Regions from separate parts of the Pseudocitrobacter sp. 2023LY-00077 genome, predicted to be linked through region 2. Evidence: predicted binding sites of a transcription regulator. Region 2 holds the regulator's gene; each other region holds the start of a gene.
What was found. The regulator Fur, encoded in region 2, represses iron uptake genes when iron is present. The targets are predictions, from matches to a motif close to ATAATAATGAGAACNACTATCAA.

Region 1: zupT (zinc transporter ZupT) is a predicted target of Fur. The motif match lies at 2,370-2,392, and genes of this name have one in related genera.
Region 3: ACWWFX_RS07520 (TonB-dependent siderophore receptor) is a predicted target of Fur. The motif match lies at 4,391-4,413, and genes of this name have one in related genera.

The regions. Positions count from the first base shown of each region.
Region 1 covers NZ_JBSPEI010000005.1:221,173-227,719, forward strand. The annotation lists gene ACWWFX_RS09025 (fimbria/pilus outer membrane usher protein) at 1-640, opposite strand, end outside; gene ACWWFX_RS09030 (fimbrial protein) at 697-1,257, opposite strand; gene zupT (zinc transporter ZupT) at 1,590-2,363, opposite strand; gene ygiD (4,5-DOPA-extradiol-dioxygenase) at 2,555-3,343, shown strand; gene dsbI (protein-disulfide oxidoreductase DsbI) at 3,451-4,125, opposite strand; gene ACWWFX_RS09050 (thiol:disulfide interchange protein DsbA/DsbL) at 4,141-4,809, opposite strand; gene ACWWFX_RS09055 (aryl-sulfate sulfotransferase) at 4,822-6,547, opposite strand, start outside.
Region 2 covers NZ_JBSPEI010000007.1:152,694-159,240, reverse strand. The annotation lists gene pgm (phosphoglucomutase (alpha-D-glucose-1,6-bisphosphate-dependent)) at 1-379, opposite strand, end outside; gene seqA (replication initiation negative regulator SeqA) at 404-961, opposite strand; gene ybfF (esterase) at 1,146-1,910, shown strand; gene ybfE (LexA regulated protein) at 2,040-2,333, shown strand; gene fldA (flavodoxin FldA) at 2,484-3,014, shown strand; gene fur (ferric iron uptake transcriptional regulator) at 3,297-3,749, shown strand; gene chiQ (ChiQ/YbfN family lipoprotein) at 3,863-4,195, opposite strand; gene chiP (chitoporin ChiP) at 4,247-5,650, opposite strand; gene glnS (glutamine--tRNA ligase) at 6,043-6,547, opposite strand, start outside.
Region 3 covers NZ_JBSPEI010000004.1:239,983-246,529, reverse strand. The annotation lists gene atzF (allophanate hydrolase) at 1-127, opposite strand, end outside; gene ACWWFX_RS07525 (alpha,alpha-trehalase) at 494-2,131, shown strand; gene ACWWFX_RS07520 (TonB-dependent siderophore receptor) at 2,256-4,358, opposite strand; gene ACWWFX_RS07515 (GlsB/YeaQ/YmgE family stress response membrane protein) at 4,514-4,771, opposite strand; gene ycgR (flagellar brake protein YcgR) at 5,035-5,769, shown strand; gene emtA (membrane-bound lytic murein transglycosylase EmtA) at 5,770-6,381, opposite strand; gene ldcA (muramoyltetrapeptide carboxypeptidase) at 6,476-6,547, shown strand, end outside.

The DNA of each region.
Region 1 (6,547 bases), on a different contig from region 2:
TGGTTTGCGAGCTGCTGGAATTTTGAGTCTGGCTGATTTGATAGTCGCTGCGTAAACGCCATGCGCCAAGATTCGCCCCTGCGGTGCCATAGCTATTATAGTTTTCACTGTGCTCACCGTGATTTGGGCGATAGGTGCTGGCGAATAAATTGTAGTCCAGCATCAGACCCGCAACGCCTTCGTCCCATGTAGAGGGCGGCATCCAGGTATCGGATTTCCACGCCAGCATAGCCTGTGGAATAGCAATATCCAGTTGCTGATTGGCCATATCCAGTTTAAAAGTGATTTCTGGCTGCGCGCTGAAGTCGACACAATTCGCTTTAACAGTCAGCGCCTGGCGAATGTCTTCTTTTAGTCCGAGCTGATCGGCGAGTTCAGCGGGGATGCACACCGCTATCTTTTCGTCCTGTTTTCTCCAGCTCAATTGCCTGCCTGAAGAAATAAGGTTTTTATTGACCGTGACGGAAACGAAGTAATCGCCTGGTGCAATGGCGGCTTTCTCTTTGAACTGGGAAACGTCGACACTATCGCGCATGGATTTATCCAGCACGTTTAAATTAAATTCAACGGCCTGAGCGGAAAGGGCCAATAATAACCCACAGCCTGTGGCGAGCAGCTTGCAGTTATCCATGGCGTCCATACCGGGGGTTGTGCAAAGAAGAAAAGAACGGGTGGCCGTCATGGCCACCGGGATTCTTAGTTATATATCAGCGTATAGTTTGCAGTTGCGGTGACGTCGCCAGCGGTGACATTATCGGAGCCGATTTTTTCCATCCACGCCTGGAACGGCAGGATTTGCGTAGTGGAATCCAGGTTCAGTATGAGTTCTTTTGGCGTACCCAATGTTATATTGACACCGTCGCCGTCCCTCAGACGCACACCAACATTGGTGGCGCCGCCTGCAAAGGTATTACTGAGCAGTTGAGTGCCATTGACGACGCTTGTACTGGTGAAAGTGACGTTGACTTTCGATATCGTCCCGCCGGCACCATCGTCGGCGTTTTTAAGAGCGCAGTTTTCTAGCGTAATGCTGGAATCGGCGGGTTCAGAGTGGATGTTGGTATTAATATAAGTATCGGTTACATCGCCAAGATCAACCTTTTTATCAACATCCTCTTTTTTGATGGAGCATGGCGCGCTGATGACCAGACCGGTAAAGGTAATTTTACCACTGCCGCCATCAACCTCCGCCAGCGCATAACCTGAAGCGAGCGCGGTCATCATTAGCGCCAGTAATGCTTTTTTTCCTGAATTCATACAATATATCCTTTGTGAAGAGGGCTAATATTTTTAATGGGAGGGGGCTAAGGCTGGAGTATATCGTAAGAAATAGTAAGCTGGTTTTAGTTAAATTAAATGCGTGCAGAAGGTAATCTTAAACAATTTTGTTTGTTAATGCTTTTTGGGGATTGTATTTACCGCTTGATTATATTCGGGGCAACGTTAGTTGTTTTCGTAATTATTAAATCAATAAAATTTAAATGTTTCAATAAAATAACCAGGAATTAAGATTATATTTAGTTAGCATATGTAACGTAGAAAACAAACGATATGCGCCATACGACTCATTTACCGCACGGCGCAGAATGTTAGCCCAAGCCAATCGCTTGTAGCAGTACCAGACTTAGTCCCATCACCGACATCCCGCAAAGAACACCGTAGCTTGGGTTGTTATTAGGGTCGATTTCTTTTGCCAACGGCATTAATTCATCAACCGACAGCGCCACCATAATGCCAGCCACTGCCGCCATAATCGCCGCCATGACCACCGGAGATACCAGACTGCCGAGGATAAGCCATGCCAGAACGCCGCCAAGAATTTCCGCCATCCCTGAAATGCCTGCCCAGAATACCGCCTTGCGCTTGGAGCCTGTTGCTGCATATATCGGCCCGGAAACCGCAAGGCCTTCAGGAATGTTATGCAGCGCGACGGCAAAGGCGATGCCAAAGCCCAGTTCCAGGTTATTGCTGGCGGTGACAAACGTGGCAATACCTTCCGGGAAGTTATGCAGGCTGATGCCAAGGGTCAGTAAAACCGCCGTTCGCCGAATATTAGGCGGCAGGGGCTTAACATCTGCGGGCACTAAATCCTGAGGATGAGCATGCGGCAACATGCGGTCGAGGGCAAAATAGCCGAGCAGGCCGACGACAAACATACCGTAGCCCAGTACGGGCGACATGCCTTCAGTATGCAAGGCGGCAGGTAGCATTTCCATCAGGGAAATCAGCAACATAATGCCCGCCGCAAAGCCCAGAGAAAACGCCAGCACGCGGTTAGATGGTTTTTGCCCGATAACGCCAAGGATCGCGCCAATAAACGTGGCTGCACCCGCTAATAAGGTCAGAATTAAGGGTACCGACATCGCTTACTCCTTATGATAATGATTATCATTTATACTAAAAATTGTCGTCCATTACGAGAGGCTTATTGCGTCTTTACTCCAGCTTACATTCAAATTTTCTGAAGATCATCATCACGCTTATCTGAGTTTCACCCTGTCTAAAACAGGTTAATGTAGTGTTATTACATCGTACTCTTTATGAGGATAACACCATGTCTCGTACCCGAATGCCAGCGTTGTTTTTAGGTCACGGTAGCCCGATGAACGTGCTGGAAGACAACATCTATACCCGTACCTGGCAGCATCTTGGCGAGACGTTGCCTCGTCCAAAAGCGATTGTGGTGATTTCCGCCCACTGGTTCACCCGGGGAACCGGCGTGACGGCCATGGAAACGCCGAAAACGATTCATGATTTTGGCGGCTTCCCGCAGGCGCTGTATGACATTCACTACCCGGCACCAGGGTCTCCGGCATTGGCGCAGAAATTAGTTGAACTGCTGTCACCGGTGCCTGTGACGCTGGACAATGAAGCCTGGGGTTTTGACCACGGCTCCTGGGGCGTGTTGATCAAGATGTACCCTAACGCGGATATTCCGATGGTGCAGTTAAGCATCGATAGCACCAAACCTGCGGCGTGGCATATGGAGATGGGGCGTAAGCTCGCCAGCCTTCGCGATGAGGGGATTATGCTGGTGGCCAGTGGCAACGTGGTGCATAACCTGCGGACCGCGAAATGGCATGGAGATGGCACGCCATACCCGTGGGCAACGTCGTTTAACGACTACGTTAAAGCCAACCTGAACTGGAAAGGGTCGCTGGAGCAGCATCCGCTGGTGAACTATCTGGAGCACGAAGGGGGAGCATTGTCGAACCCGACGGCGGATCACTTCCTGCCTCTGCTGTATGTGCTGGGCGCCTGGGATGGCGAAGAGCCTATCACGATTCCGGTGGACGGGCTGGAGATGGGAAGCTTAAGCATGTTGTCTGTTCAAATCGGGTAGTTTTTTGCCGGGTGGCCCTGCGCTTACCCGGCCTACGAATAGCCCGCTCTGTTAATGTGTTACGGACTGTCGGTAGGCCTGATAAGCGCAGCGCCATCAGGCTTGTTTCATCCTCTGATAAGCTTTATGCCCCAGGCTGCGCTCATAATCAGCAGCAGCACCAGGCAAGTTCCGAAAGCCAGCATGCACGCCTGCGCCATATTCATAAAATGCCATGGCGGCAGGAGATACCAGCCTTCTGAGCTTTGGTACAAATTAACAAACCAGTGTTGGGTGCTACTAAGTGTGACGCCATCAGGCACGATGGGCGCATCATAGCCGCAGTCGCCGGTCGGTTTAAACCATTCCGGCGCCCACTGCGCCAGCGGCAGATTAAAGGGAAAAGTAGGATCTGTTGAACAGCCCTGCACGCCAAACAGCGCGTCGGGGTCCGGGTTATGCACCGCATAATGGATACCGTTCAGCTTGATCGAAAACTTGATCCCCATGATGCTGCCGTAGAACGCCATCACGCAGCCAATCAGCTTCAGGATAATGTTTTTTGGGTTTATCGCCGCAATTAAGCCGCCAAACACCATCACAAACATCGCGTAGCGAATATAAACACACTGTTCGCACGGTGCCATGTAGAGATAGATCTGGAAGAATGAGTGCGCCAGCACGATAAGCGCGCCCATTGCGATAGCCATAAACAGCCACAGAAAGCGCCGTTCCTGCCACCTCACCAGCGTATCGACCGGCGTTTTGCGCAGGTCTCTCAATAATCCCTTAATGAAAGCCATAAGCATTTCCCTGTGTTATTTGCTCGCCAGTTCGTGAATCAGGTCTGCCATAGCGTCAATGGATTTAATATTCTTGGTGTAGATCAGATATTTACCATTAACCACATAGGCCGGAACGCCCTGGATTTTGGCCACATCGTAGGCTGCTTTCCATTTTTCCAACGTTTCCTGAACCGCAGGTTCCTTCAGCGCGGTTTCAAAATCAGCCTGGCTCATACCCGCGGCATCAAGGCCGGTTTTGATAAAGGCAGCGGGATCTTTACCGTCAGACCAGCGCTCTTTTTTGTCGTGATACGCTGCGTAGTAAGCGAATTTTGCTTTTTTAAACTGTGAGTTAGCATCAAAAAGAGAAATGCCTGCGGCTTTATCTTTGGCAATTAACACAGCAAACACTTCGCTGGCCTGCTTGCCATATTCGCCCTTGGTTTCCAGATGGAATGGCGTGAAGGCCACTACATCTTTCACTTTTTCAGACACCGGGCCGGTCACTGCTTTGTCGTACTTGTAGCAGAATGGGCAGGCGTAGCTGAAGACTTTAATCAGCGTTTTATCGGCATTGGGAATCGGTTTCTCCAGCACCATGTAGTCCGTGCCTTCGGTGAAAGCCGATGCTGCAAAAGACGTCGCCAGCGCGGCGGTGAGTACCACGCCGGTGAATAATGATTTTATCCATTTCGTAGACATAGCCATTCCTTCTTATTTAAACATCTGCTGTGGATGAACCAGCATTGCACGGTAGTGGGTCTGATTCGGTTTATCCGACAGAACGTCGATTTCGACTTTCACTTCTTTGGTTTTGTAGTCAATTTCATTGAGCTTACCAATGGTCGGTTGACCAACGTCGAATAAATGAATTGAACCGCTGAAGCCAAACATCGTGTTGCGGTCTTTTTCATATTCGATGACGGACGTAATCGGGCTGTAGAAGTCGTAGCCGCGATCTTTACCGTATTCCCAAACCTGCTGGACGGTGCCTTTTTTCTCGTCGATTTTATATTCCACGAAACGGGAATATTTCATCGTTGGCAGGGCTGGTTGTTCCAGATGACGACCATCGCCGTTATCAAAGACGGTGAGTGTGCCTTTGCTGGAGAGCCACGCGGTATGCTGGGTATAGGTGAAGTCGAAATCACTGTTCTGGCAGTTGCCGTTTTCATCACAGCTAATCGGTTTCCCTTTATCATCAACCGGTTTGAGCAGTTTGCCCGCCAGCTGTTTATTCCAGCCTTTGGACGGTGCAAGGATCCATTTCACCTGCTTATCACGGCCAATTTTGAAGACGCCCTGGTGGCGTGAAGAAATAATAATGGAGTCGTCTTTGGCGTCATAAGCAATTGAGTTAACGTGCGCCCAGTTGCGTCCTGGCCCTACGCCCAGCGCATCACCAAACGGTGTATCTGGCTCAAGTTTCGCCTGCTGGCCCGCGTGTGCCAGGTCGACGTTTACACAGACGGCACCGGCATCCAGCGCGCCAAGCAGAGCATCACGCATCGGGTCGAGAATTTTGTTGAGGTCCCAGACGTCAACCACACGACCTGATTTATCGACTTCCAGAATATGGTCGCGGATAGTGTTGACGTGCACGCCATCATCGCGGCGATAGCTGTGTTTGCCGACGCGCAACAGCACGGTGCCTTTCGACGTTTCGATAGATTCGTGGGTGGCATCGACAAACCCGCGCGGCAGTTTGTGATCTTCCAGTACCTGGCCCATCATGTCGAATTCATACCAGTGCTGGCCCTGCACTGCCGTGTAGGTTCCACGTGGCGTTTCGCGAATACCCATCAGGTAGCCGCGTTTATTGATGTTGCGGTCATGCCCATCGTAGAAGGTTTCCTGGTCCAGCCACCAGCGATATTCCCCTTCGGTATCCACCACAAAGGTGAAGGGCGCGATGTCAAAGGCCAGCGCACCGGTTGCCGGGCCTGCGTCGAGAATACCGGCGTCTTTTGCTTTCTCGCCGTGCCAGTGCAGGTCAGAGCCCTGCGCGGTGAAGGTGTGCGTATTCACCATATAGAGGCGATCTTCAAAGCCTTTCGCGACTTTAACGACTTTCGGTTGTTGCAGGTCAGAGATAGAGCGGTTGTCCATATAGTGGTTGACGATAGCGGAGGTCTGCACCACATAATTGTCCTTCATGGGTTTGCCGTTCTCTTTCCATTCCACGGTGACGTTGTTGGCAAACTTCTGATACAACCCAAAAATAGGGATACCGTCGTAGTTCTTCAGCGATTCATCGCCCACGCTGTAACTGATTGGCACACCTTTCTCGCCTTTACCGTGTACGGTGACTTTTACATCGGAGATCGTGTGGCTATCGAGTTCAACCAGCGCAGTTAATGGTGCGTGACCGTAGGGATCGACGACGACAGCTCCCAGATGACCCGCCGGTGGGGCTGGTTGAAAACCTGCGGCCAGCACA
Region 2 (6,547 bases):
TAGCGTTCGACACAGCAGGCGTCGGCGTAAAGCCGTTATTTTCCTGCACAATGACATCCACACCGTTTGCCGCAAGCACTTCGAGCACCGAGATAAACGCCGGTTCAGAGAGCGCGTGGGTATCTTTACCGACGAAGCAAGGGCCGGTAATGCCGTTTTTCGCACGATCTTCGGCGATAGCCTGCGCGATCGCCAGAATATGAGGTTCATTGAAACTCTGGCGCGCCGCGCTGCCACGGTGTCCGGAAGTACCGAACTTCACTGCATGCTCTGCGTTACCCACTTCCGGTTTCAGCACATAGTACTGAGACGTCAGCTGGGCGACGTTAATCAAATCACTCTGTTGTGCAGGTTGGCCCGCACGGTTATGGATTGCCATTGCTTGATCCTTCTTATGCAAGGGTTAGATTGTGCCGCATACCTTTTCGATTAATTCAGCGGGGAACTGCATAAATTGCATAATGTGTTCCACCATACTGCATTTACGACCCGTGTTGGTATTCGTGATCACCCAATATGGGGTTTCCGGTACCTGTTTCGGTTTAGTCTGATTACCGTTTTTCAGCAGGGTTTGCTCATTGGCGGCAAAGTAGACACGCGTACGCCCATGAAGTGATTCCGTCGCTTCGGCAAACGCGTTGTTATCCAGTTTGTAGAGCGTCGTCAGGATCAGCATAAAGCGATTGACGGCTTTTTTCTGCTCAGCATATTCGTCAGAGAGCAGCAGTTCACGCATCGCGCGAACTTTATCTTTCGCGGTTTTAACCGGTTTTACCTCGGCAACTGGAGCAACCTGAGCAGGCGCAACTTCAGCTTTGGCAACCGGAGCAGCAACAACAGGTTGTGATGCGGCGGAAAACTTCAGCATTCGCCGTAAAATGTCAGATGCGCTCTCGCCAATGTGCAGTGTGTGGGCGGCAATATAGCGATAGAGTTCGTCATCAACTTCGATCGTTTTCATCTTAATCCAGTGCAATTATTTTTTCTGAATACAAGTTGCTGGGATTATATGTTCAAAACCCAACAGCGGATAGCGTCATACCAGGATAGCGGCAAAAATGGGATAAAAATCGTATCTTGCCCCTGAACGTGAGAATGTCCAACATAATACCCTAACCCGACAGAGCGAAAAAAAGAACTTTGCTATGAAATTGAATACCCGAGCGCAATCTGCACAAAACCTGCACAATAATTCCCCCATTCTGCTCGTTCACGGCCTTTTCGGCAGCCTGGACAACCTTGGCGTACTGGCGCGCGACCTGGTGACCGACCACGATATCCTGCAAGTGGATATGCGTAATCACGGTCTTTCTCCGCGAGCGGATGAGATGAACTACCCGGCGATGGCCCAGGATCTGCTGGATACCCTCGACGCCCACAACATCGAGAAAGCCACGGTGATTGGTCACTCGATGGGCGGCAAAGCGGTGATGGCCCTGACCGCGCTAGCCCCGGAACGCATCGATAATCTGGTCGCTATTGATATCGCGCCGGTGGATTATCATGTGCGTCGCCACGATGAGATTTTTGCGGCGATTAACGCAGTCACCAACGCAGGTGTCTCCTCACGCCAGCAGGCCGCAACCGTGATGCGCGAATTTTTAGCCGAAGAAGGTGTGATTCAGTTTCTGCTGAAGTCGTTTGTTGACGGCGAGTGGCGCTTTAACGTACCGGTGCTGTGGGATCAGTACCCGCACATCGTCGGCTGGGAGACGATTCCGGCGTGGGATCATCCGGCACTGTTTATCCCCGGCGGAAATTCGCCTTATGTTACCGAAACTTACCGTAACGACCTGCTCTCGCAATTCCCACAGGCGCGTGCGCACGTCATTGCAGGCGCTGGCCACTGGGTGCATGCGGAAAAACCGGACGCGGTGCTGCGCGCCATCCGCCGATATTTAGCAGACTGATTAAAAACTCAACGACCGCGCGCCATTATGGCCGTGGTCGTTGGCGTGTCGGTTGCACTGATGTATGATTGCGCGCTGTCTGCACCGGGCGTTTCCCGGTAGCTTGTTTCCCCGAAGTCACTCTGAATCATGGCAAAAGAACAAACGGACCGAACGACAATTGATTTGTTCGCAAATGAGCGTCGGCCGGGAAGACCCAAAACCAATCCGCTTTCGCGTGACGAACAGCTGCGCATCAATAAGCGTAATCAATTAAAACGCGATAAAGTTCGCGGTTTGAAGCGCGTCGAGCTGAAACTCAATAACGATGCGGTAGATGCCCTGAACGAACTGGCAACCGCGCGCGATATGAGTCGCAGTGAGCTTATCGAAGAGATTCTGATGAGCCAGTTAGCCCTGCTTCGCGCGCAGGAAAAGCTCTGAAAATTTCATAAAATCCCGCTTTCATGTAGCAGAGTGTGCAGTCCGGTACGATTGCTGATTCCGCACCCTTCTCTGTTCTGCTATGATTGCCCTTATCTGTGGGCAATACGCCACCACCATATCATTAAGTTTCAAGAGGTTATTTAACTCATGGCAATCGTTGGCATTTTCTTTGGTAGCGACACCGGCAATACCGAAAATATTGCAAAAATGATTCAGAAACAGCTTGGTAAAGACGTTGCCGACGTGCATGACATTGCCAAGAGCAGCAAAGAAGACCTGGCTGCATTCGACATTCTGCTGCTGGGTATCCCTACCTGGTACTACGGTGAAGCCCAGTGCGACTGGGACGATTTCTTCCCGACGCTGGAAGAAGTTGATTTCAATGGCAAACTGGTTGCACTGTTCGGCTGCGGCGACCAGGAAGACTATGCGGAATACTTCTGTGATGCGCTGGGCACTATCCGCGACATCATCGAACCGCGCGGTGCGACCATCGTCGGCCACTGGCCAACAGCGGGTTACCACTTCGAAGCCTCTAAAGGCCTGGCCGATGACGACCACTTCGTAGGTCTGGCTATTGATGAAGATCGTCAGCCGGAACTGACCGCTGAACGTGTAGAAAAATGGGTAAAACAGATTTCTGAAGAGCTGCATCTGGAAGAGATCAAAAACGCCTGATTCTTGATGCGGCGTGACTTTTCAAATCACGCCGCATTAATAGGTAGAAGCAATCAAAATAATAGCTACAATTTTTTAACTTTTGAGCGTAAATCTGTACAATATCTTCTGAATTTAGCGAGTTTGCTGGTCAAGCCTCGTTTTCGAAATCTTTATTCGCCCAGGTCTTGCTGTTTTCATTTAGAAGGCGTCATTCTATAATGAGACGCATTACACTCGGTGCACTCTCTGTGATACTTCCGCGTTTGGAAGTCAATCGTTTAGCAACAGGACAGATTCCGCATGACTGACAACAATACCGCATTAAAGAAGGCTGGCCTGAAAGTCACACTTCCCCGGTTAAAGATCCTGGAAGTGCTTCAGGAACCAGACAATCACCATGTCAGCGCGGAAGACTTATACAAACGCCTGATCGACATGGGTGAAGAGATTGGTCTGGCGACCGTCTACCGCGTTCTGAACCAGTTTGATGACGCGGGCATTGTCACGCGCCATAATTTTGAAGGTGGCAAGTCCGTTTTCGAACTGACTCAACAACACCATCACGATCACCTGATCTGCCTCGACTGCGGCAAGGTTATCGAATTCAGCGATGATTCCATCGAAGCTCGTCAGCGTGAAATTGCCGCGAAACACGGTATCCGCCTAACCAACCACAGCCTGTACCTGTATGGTCACTGTGCTGAGGGCGACTGCCGCGAAGATGAACACGCGCACGATGGCGTAGAGAAGTAATTTCTTCGAGATTCTGAAAAGCCAACCTTCGGGTTGGCTTTTTTATTGCCTCTGTAAAGACAAAAAAAGCCGGAGACGCTTTAGGTCCCCGGCTCTGTGCAGGCCTTATTGTCTTACTTTGTCGTGTTATTACTGCGAATTTCCTGCCAGATTAACCCGCAATCTTTCTTCACGGCCTGATCGTTACCGGTTTTTCTCGCCAGAATGCACGCCTGATAATCGCTTACCCGCACGGTCTCCTGATTGGCAAACTGCTGGTGCGCCTTCTCCTGCTTCAGCACGTTCAGCACCTGCTGGCAGGCTTCGATTTTTTCCGGCGAGCCTTCTGCGGTGTTGATACAGGCGCTATAGGCATCTTTTAAACGCGTATCTTCTTTTGGTGCTTCAGACTGAGCGCAGCCCGCCAGCGCCGCGACCAGCGCAGCAATCATCACTATTTTTTTCATGTTATTAGCCTTATACGACACGGCGGGCTCTGCGGCCCGCCTGAATACTTATCAGAAGATGGTGAACGGTGCGATAACCATAAATTTCACGTCACGTTCATCCTGGAAGATGTTGCCGTAACCACCGCTCCAGCTCGGGATATCCGAGTGGTTGTCGTACTGGGTGAAGTGCAGTTTTAACAGAGTACCTTTCGCGCGCCCTTCCTGTACGGTGTATGCCACATCGAAGCTGTAAGAAGACTCTTCGATAGTTTTGTTTTTGTCGTAGTACGCGTCCGGGTTGATCTGCCAGGTAGACGGTTTGGCATCCCAGGCGTAGACGTATGATGCACCTACAGCCCAGCCCGGCAGGTTCCAGTTCTTCAGGTCATACATCGCACCGAAGAACACCGCTTTTTCGCCGTTGGCGTTGAAGTCAGAACGGTTATCCCACCACACATCGAGGCGACCGTTTGAGGAGGCGTAGGTTGGCGTCATACGCTGCAGGAAGTAGCCCTGCTGGCCTTCAGCCTTAACCCAGGTCCCTTCCAGACGCAGGTCAACCTGCCCCACTTTGTAACCGAAGGTCAGCGCCTGCAACCACGCGGTGCCGTCATAAATATCGTTTACGGTGCGGTCATCCACTTTATCGCGGGTACCGTAGAACTGATAGCTGGTAGACAGCGGGCTACCGGCGATATCAAATTTGTAGCTGGCTTTGGCAAAGTACTGATCGACATAGCCTTCCGCCTGACCAAATGCCGCTTCCAGCACCAGGTCATTTTTGAAGTCATATTTCATACCGATGGAGTGCAGATAATCGACTTTCGTGCGCTTATCGTTCTGGTAGAAATTATCCATTTCGATATGCCATGGGGCCTTATATTCATTGGTCCACATGTAGGAGAAGCTCAGCGCACCAGCATCGCCGTAATCAAAGTTCGCGCCCGCTTCTGCACCCTGATAGGTGCCTGGCATAAAGCTCCAGTGCGGCGCTAACAACGTTTGACCGGTCGGCTGAATATAACCACCACGCGCCCAAACCGGGCCATACTTAAATTTCGCAGCGGCTTTATAAAGGCTCACACCGCTTTTATCGCCGGAGTAATCTTCCGAGTAGCCTTTATTTTTAGACGAGAACGCAATTTCGTTCGGGTGACCACTTTCTGAGGATTCTGCCATTTCGATAGCGGTAAACGCCGCAATATCGAGGCCGAACATATCAGCAGCATAGCCGGACTGGAAATCGAGGTTGGCGTTCCAGGTGGAGTGAGAAAGGTTAGTTTTATATTTGTCGTTATCGGTCACATCTTTACGGTCACGCTCACGCTGCCAGTAATAGATGCCACCCGTTAACGTGGAGTCATCGATAAAGCCTGCTGCACTCGCCTGGGGAACAACGACCAGGCCCGACATTGCTGTGACACCGGCAATAGCCAGCGCCAGCGTACTACGTTTGCCACTGAACGTACGCATATGTGTATCCTCTTTGACTTTTAAAATGCCGCTGCAAAGCAGAGGCTAAAAATAAAAAACTGATAAAAAAGTAGCGGGTGAAAAGCACCTTTTGCTACAGGATTAGAGTATTTTTCGCGACGCGAATTATCAATCCTTTTTCGCAAGCAAAATGCAGGACTATGACAAAGCGCACATATTTCGTTGCGTCTTGTAACAAATGCGATTTATTAACATTAAGCGGCGCAATGCCTTATCTCATCAGGGGAAAATGTTAATTGCGCAGGTTGCGAGGATGTATCTGGGTGAAATGATGCAAACGGGTGATGCCTGCATAAAAAAGATTAATTCGCATCGCGAATATGAGAGACAAAAAAAACGCCGCAGATGCGGCGTTTTTCACAAGCAGAAACTTACTCGCCCGCTTTCGCCCAGGTGTCACGCAGGCCAACGGTGCGGTTGAACACCAGTTTTTCTGCGGTAGCGTAGCGGCTGTCGAGGCAGAAATAGCCTTCACGCTCGAACTGGTACGCTTTACCGGCAACGGCAGCTTTCAGAGACGGTTCAGCAAAGCCCTGTTTGATTACCAGTGAATCCGGGTTCATCACCGACAGGAAGTCATCTGCCGCACCTGGGTTCGGCACGCTGAACAGACGATCGTACAGGCGGATTTCAACCGGCAGCGCGTGTGCCGCGCTCACCCAGTGAATAACGCCTTTCACTTTACGGCCATCTGCCGGGTCTTTGCTCAGGGTATCGGCATCGTAGGTACAGAAGATGGTGGTGATATTGCCTTCAGCATCTTTCTCTACGCGTTCCGCTTTAATGACGTAAGCATTGCGCAGACGCACTTCTTTCCCCATCACCAGACGCTTGTACTGCTTGTTGGCTTCTTCGCGGAAGTCGGCACGATCGATC
Region 3 (6,547 bases), on a different contig from region 2:
CGATCCACGCATTATCCTGCGCAGTCAGAGACTGAAGATGGTCATTTAATAAGGCAAATACGTTGTCACTATTACGCGCAATGGCCTGTTGCCATTCGCCAAGTGTTTTTCCGGTCATCACTGCCATGTTGGAATTCCTGTTGGTATACAAGATGGAATTCATATAGCAACCGGCATGCCAAATAATTAACCTACTGTTTTAAAACAAATTAACTTATCACCCTTATTATTTATAAGAATTAACTGCACCCTTTCAGAACATGCATGAGCGATAACTGTGCAAATAATCATCAGTAAAAATAATGACCAGCAAGACAGCGAAAAGATATTCCAATGAATAACCCGCTTTCTTTTTTTAACCTGACGCAATGCGATCCGCGCTGAAAAAACAGCAATTAATCACGCAAATCGCCACGGTGAAGAGGAATTTCAACTAAGGTTTTCATCAGGTTGATTGCAGCACTCCTGCTGTTTGCCGAAATGGAGAAAACCGATGAAGAACATTGCTGCGCATCCTGTTGCGCGCCACACCCTGACGTTAAGCGCCCTGCTGCTGGCCTTTGCCGCACAGGCGCAGGAGGAGTACCCGGCCTCCCCTGATATTCTGCTTGGGCCGCTGTTTAATGATGTGCAAAGCGCGACACTCTTTCCCGATCAAAAAACCTTCGCCGACGCGGTGCCTAAAAGCGACCCGTTGATGATCCTCGCGGATTACCGCATGCAGAAGAGTCAGACCAGCTTTGACCTGCGCCACTTTGTAGAGATGAACTTTGCGCTACCGCAGGCGGGCGAAACCTATGTGCCGCCCAAAGGGCAAACGCTGCGCCAGCATATTGATGGCCTGTGGCCGGTGCTGACCCGCACCAGCGAAACGGCGGAAAAGTGGAGCTCCCTGCTGCCGCTACCGAAACCGTATGTCGTGCCCGGCGGACGCTTTCGTGAGGTTTATTACTGGGATAGCTACTTCACCATGCTTGGCCTGGCGGAGAGCGGGCACTGGGATAAAGTGGCGGATATGGTGGCGAACTTCGCTTATGAAATCGACACCTGGGGGCATATCCCTAATGGCAACCGCAGCTACTACTTAAGCCGTTCGCAACCGCCATTTTTCTCGCTGATGGTTGAGTTACTGGCAAAACATGACAGCGATGCGCTGAAAACCTATCTGCCACAGATGGAAAAAGAGCACGCGTACTGGATGGACGGCGCGGAAAGTCTTCAGCCTGGCGACGCCAACAAGCGGGTGGTCAAACTGCGCGACGGCACGCTGCTCAACCGCTACTGGGATGATAACGACACCCCGCGTCCGGAATCGTGGCTTGATGATGTGACTACCGCGAAGAAAAACCCAAATCGACCCGCCACGGAAATCTATCGCGACCTGCGCTCCGCCGCCGCATCGGGTTGGGATTTCAGCTCGCGCTGGATGGATAACCCACAGCAACTGGGCACCATTCGCACCACCAGCATCGTGCCGGTCGATCTGAACGCGCTGATGTATAAGATGGAAAAACTGATTGCCGAGGGGAGTAAAGCTGCGGGTGATACGGCGAAAAGTAACCAGTACGATACCGAAGCTAACGCGCGCCAGAAGGCTATCGAAAAATATCTGTGGAACGATAAAGAGGGCTGGTACGCCGATTACGATCTGAAGTCGCACAAGGTGCGTAATCAGCTGACCGCTGCCGCCCTGTTCCCGCTGTACGTGAATGCCGCTTCGCATGAACGGGCGACAAAAGTAGCGGCAGCGACGGAAAGCCGGTTGTTAAAACCGGGCGGCATTACCACTACTACCATTAACAGCGGGCAACAGTGGGATGCGCCAAACGGCTGGGCGCCGTTACAGTGGGTCGCCGTGGAAGGGTTGCAGAACTATGGTCAGGAGAAAGTGGCGATGGACGTCACCTGGCGCTTCCTGAGCAACGTGCAGCACACCTATGACAAGGAGAAAAAACTGGTGGAAAAATATGACATTACTTCCACCGGGACGGGCGGCGGCGGCGGTGAATATCCGTTGCAGGATGGTTTTGGCTGGACCAACGGCGTAACGCTGAAGATGCTGGATTTGATTTGCCCGAAAGAGAAACCGTGCGATACGGTGCCGGATGCGCCGGTTCAGGCGGCGAAGTAATGCACCCTCACCCCGCCCTCTCCCTCAGGGAGAGGGAGAAAACCAGCGCAGGTCTGCAATACTGGCACGGTCGGTCCCCTCTCCCTGCGGGAGAGGGTTAGGGTGAGGGGGAAAAATCCCCCCATCAAAACGTATAACTCGCCCCCACCTGCACCGTGCGGTCGCGGCCAATCCAGCAGTTGGTGCTGTCGTAGCAACTGAAGGTTTCTTTGTTGGTCAGGTTCTGCGCGCTGGCCTTCAGCATCAAGCCGTTCAGGCTGCTGTCGATAGCCGACATATCGTACGATACCGCCATATCATACTGCGTCGTACCGCCCAGCTTGCCTTCGTTATTGGCCGGAGAAATCTCCATCGGCCCGGTGTAGCGTACCCCCGCGCCCACGGTTAATCCGCTGAATAAGCTGCTGTCAAAGGTGTAATCGCCCCACAGGTTAAACGCATTCTCCGGGACCTGCGTCGGACGCTTACCTTCGTAAGTTTCATCCTCGGTGTTGATAGCGTGCGTATAGGCGTAGTTGGCAATCAGATTGATATTGTCCGTTGGACGGCTGACGACGGAGAGCTCCGCGCCTTTCGATTCAATCTCCCCCGTCTGGCGGTAGTTCCAGCTTGGGTCCGCGCTCACCACGTTTTTCTGGCGAATATTAAACACCGACGCGGTAAAGGTCGTCGCGTAATCAGCCAGCAGGTATTTCACGCCGCCCTCCAGCTGCTTGCTGGTGGTCGGTTTCACATCCTGCGCGGTCAGGTTACCGCGCGGCGATACCGGCAGGAAACCTTCTGAGTAGCTGATAAACGGTGACAGACCATTTTCAAAGGCATACAGCGCGCCCAGACGTTTAGTCACGCGATCCTGCGAGATCCACGCTTTTTGCTGGTCATTGAGATAATCCGTGGTAGCGGACTGGTACTCATCATAGCGAATGCTACCAAGAATATTCAGGCCGCCGAACTCCACCTGATCCTGGAAGTAATAGCCCTTCTGGTTGTAAGAAAGACGATTTTTCTGCGCGGTGTAGAGCCCTAAATTATCACTGGTGATCTGCGAGTAATCCGGATGCAGCATATCGATGCCCGGCGTGGTCGAGGCGTAGCGATAGTTATAGTGCGAATTCAGTTTCTGGTAATCGAACCCCGCCAGCAGGTGATGCTGCCAGTCACCCAGCGCGAAGGTTTTACTGACCTGGTTATCGATATTAAAGCTGTGCAGATCTTCATCGGTGGTATAGGCAAAGCGGTTAAGTTCATAGACGTTGGCGCTGCCCGCATTTCCGGTGGAATAAGCGCTGCGCTGATGAGTATCGATGTCAAAATAACGCGCTTTCTGGGCGATGCCCCAACCGCTGTCAAACTCATGCTCGAAGCTATAACCCACCATCCACTGGCGCTGTTCGAAACCGCTCCACTTATCACCCGCAAAATCGCGACGCCCGGCATAGCTGGAACGCAGATACGAAAGCGGTAATGGATTGGACGGCGTCAGGCTCGGCGTATTTTGCGCCAGCGCGTCAAATGTCAGACGCGTTTTGTTATCGGGCTGCCAGGTGATGCTCGGCGCAACCAGATAATCTTCGTAACGCGTGGTGTGCGGCTGGTCATCGCCTTCACGCGCTTTGCCCAGCAGGCGATAGCTCCAGTCGCTGTCGAGGATACGTCCGGTGGAATCCAGATACCCCTCTTTCAGGTTGCGCGTGCCGGTGTTAAACCCTACTTCCGTGCGCGGCTCGGTTTGCGGTTTTTTTCCCTGGATGTTCACCAGACCACCCGGCGAACCGTTGCCATAAAGCACCGAAGACGGCCCCTTCAGAATATCCACGTTTTCAATCAGCAGCGGGTCAATACGCGCTTTGGTGTTGCCATTGACGTTATAGGGCAATTGCAGGCCGTTATAAAATTCATTGTCGACGGTAAAGCCACGAATTTTATATTCGCTCATGTAGCTGGTGCTGCCGCGCACTTCCGTCGAGACGCCCGGTGCGTAGCGCAGAATTTCATTGACCGAGTTAGCGTGACGTTGAGTAATTTCTTTCTCGCTGATGGTATTGATGACCTGCGGCGTTTTGCTCTCCGCAACAGCGGATTTGGTGGCGCTGTTGGTCCAGACGGGCAGTTCACTGCTCCCCTGTGAACCGGTGACGACCATAGTGGTTTCAGCGTTGTCGGCCAGGGCCGGTGTGGCGAGAGCAAGTGTAATCATTCCCGAGAGCGTACGATAGGCAAAGCGCATAATGTTTGTCTGACCAATTATTAGAATAAAGAATGCCAATTATTCTCATTTTTATTTAACGCGCAATAGCCAGATGCACAGAGTCTGAAAAATTTGTGGGGAATCAACAAAAAGGAAGAAAAACGGCCCCGAATGGGGCCGTTGAAGCGTGATGCTTAGTTGTTGCGGCGCAGGAAGCGGAAGATACCCAGCACGACAATGGCGCCCACAACGGCAACCAGGAAGCTGTGCATATCAAAGCCCATCGCGCGATCGCCAAAGCCCAGCGTGGTGGCAATCCAGCCGCCCACGACCGCACCGACGATCCCCAGCAGGCAGGTCAGAATAAAGCCGCCGCCGTCTTTCCCCGGCATAATCAGTTTGGCAATAACACCCGCAATAAGACCAAAAATAATCCAGGCAATAACACCCATTTTCACCATCCTCCAATTAAAAAAACCTCAAAAAAAGCGCCGACATTCTGCGCCGCTAATGTTTCAAGTATAGGTAATTACTCTTAAAAATCTCGCCGCCGCGCTTATATTTTATTCATATGCTGAATATGTTTGACCTGAACAGGCCCTTCCCGCCCGCACGCCGCGCAGAAAGCGAACAAAAATTTTTTTTACCGGGGCTGAAGTTTCCTGGACGTAAACCGATAACAACCAGACGGTTTATCCTCCAGAAGAGATAGCAGATGAATCAATACCCTTCGCAATTCCTGAAACAAAACCCGCTGGCCGTTTTGAATATTCTGCGCGATCTTCATCGCGATGACGTTCCGCTACGCGTCTCGTGGGGAAGCGGGCAATTTATCAGTCGCCTTCTGGAGGTGAGCAAAACCGCGCTGATAGTCGATTTTGGCAGTCAGGAATACGAGAACCGCGCAGTACAGCGGGTGGAAAACGTCACCATCACCGCCGAAACCGCCGGCGCTAAAATGGAATTCACGGTGACACAGTTGCAGGCGGGAGAATATCAGGGGCTGCCGGCGTTTATTGTTCCCGTTCCGCCGACACTTTGGTTTATACAGCGACGTGAGTATTTCCGCATCGCGGCCCCGCTGCATCCGCCCTACTTTGGCAAAGCCCAACTCCCTGGTAATCAGGCGCTGCATTTTCGGCTTTTTGACCTGTCGCTGGGAGGGATGGGGGCACTGCTGGAGAGTCAGCCGGAAAGCCATTTACAGCCGGGAATGCGTTTTTCCCAGCTGGAGCTGGATATGGGGCAATGGGGAAAATTTCATTTTGATGCGCAGCTGATTGCGGTCAGTGAGCGAAGAGTGGTCGATCATAAAAACGAAACGGTGAGTACGCCACGGTTGAGTTTGCGTTTTCTCAACGTTAACCCGGCGGCAGAACGCTCGCTCCAGCGTATTATTTTTTCGCTGGAGCGAGAAGCGCGTGAACGCGCCAACAAGGTTCGCGACTAGTTACATCGCATCCATCGCTTTCTGCATTTTCCAGATATAGCGCGGCGCCTGCGGAGCCGGATGGTTTTCGACGACGTGTTCGAAGAACTCGTCTTTATCCAGATCGTTGATTTTGCTGATCGCTTTTTTGCGATCGGAGGAGAACGTCCGCAACAGCGCGCCCGCGCCGTTGGCATAAGAGACCATCAGCGCGTACTGCATCACTTCCGGGTCCTTAATGCCTGCCAGCGAGCCATGTTCCAGTATGCTCAGATAAGCCGCCCCCATGGAGATATTACGCTCCGGGTTTTTCAGCTCGCTGGTTGACGGTTGACCGCTCCAGCCCATATGCCGGTAAACGTCCAGCCCGGAGGTGGACGCCTTCAACTGCATCAGGCCGACGGCGTTGGATTTACTGACCAGATTCGGATTGCCGCCAGACTCGACCGCAATGATGGCGGTGATCAAACGCGGGCTTACGCCCCACGCCGCACCGGCTTTTTCGCTAATCGGCATCCATTGCATTGCGCGCTTCACCGGCACCTGTGGGTCCCAGGGCGGATTTTTGTAATCCTGTTTTGAACTGCATCCGGCAAGTAACACAATTAAAAAAGCAAACCATCTCAATTTCACGCAACTATCCTTTTTAGCTCAAGTATGTCGCCAGTAATGACAATAACGGGTTCAGGCGGCATGATACTCGTTTCGTTCTCTGCAAGGAATTGCCATGTCACAGTTTCATCTGATCGCCCCGTCGGGCTACTGCATCAATCAATCCGCCGCCGAAATGGGCGTTAAC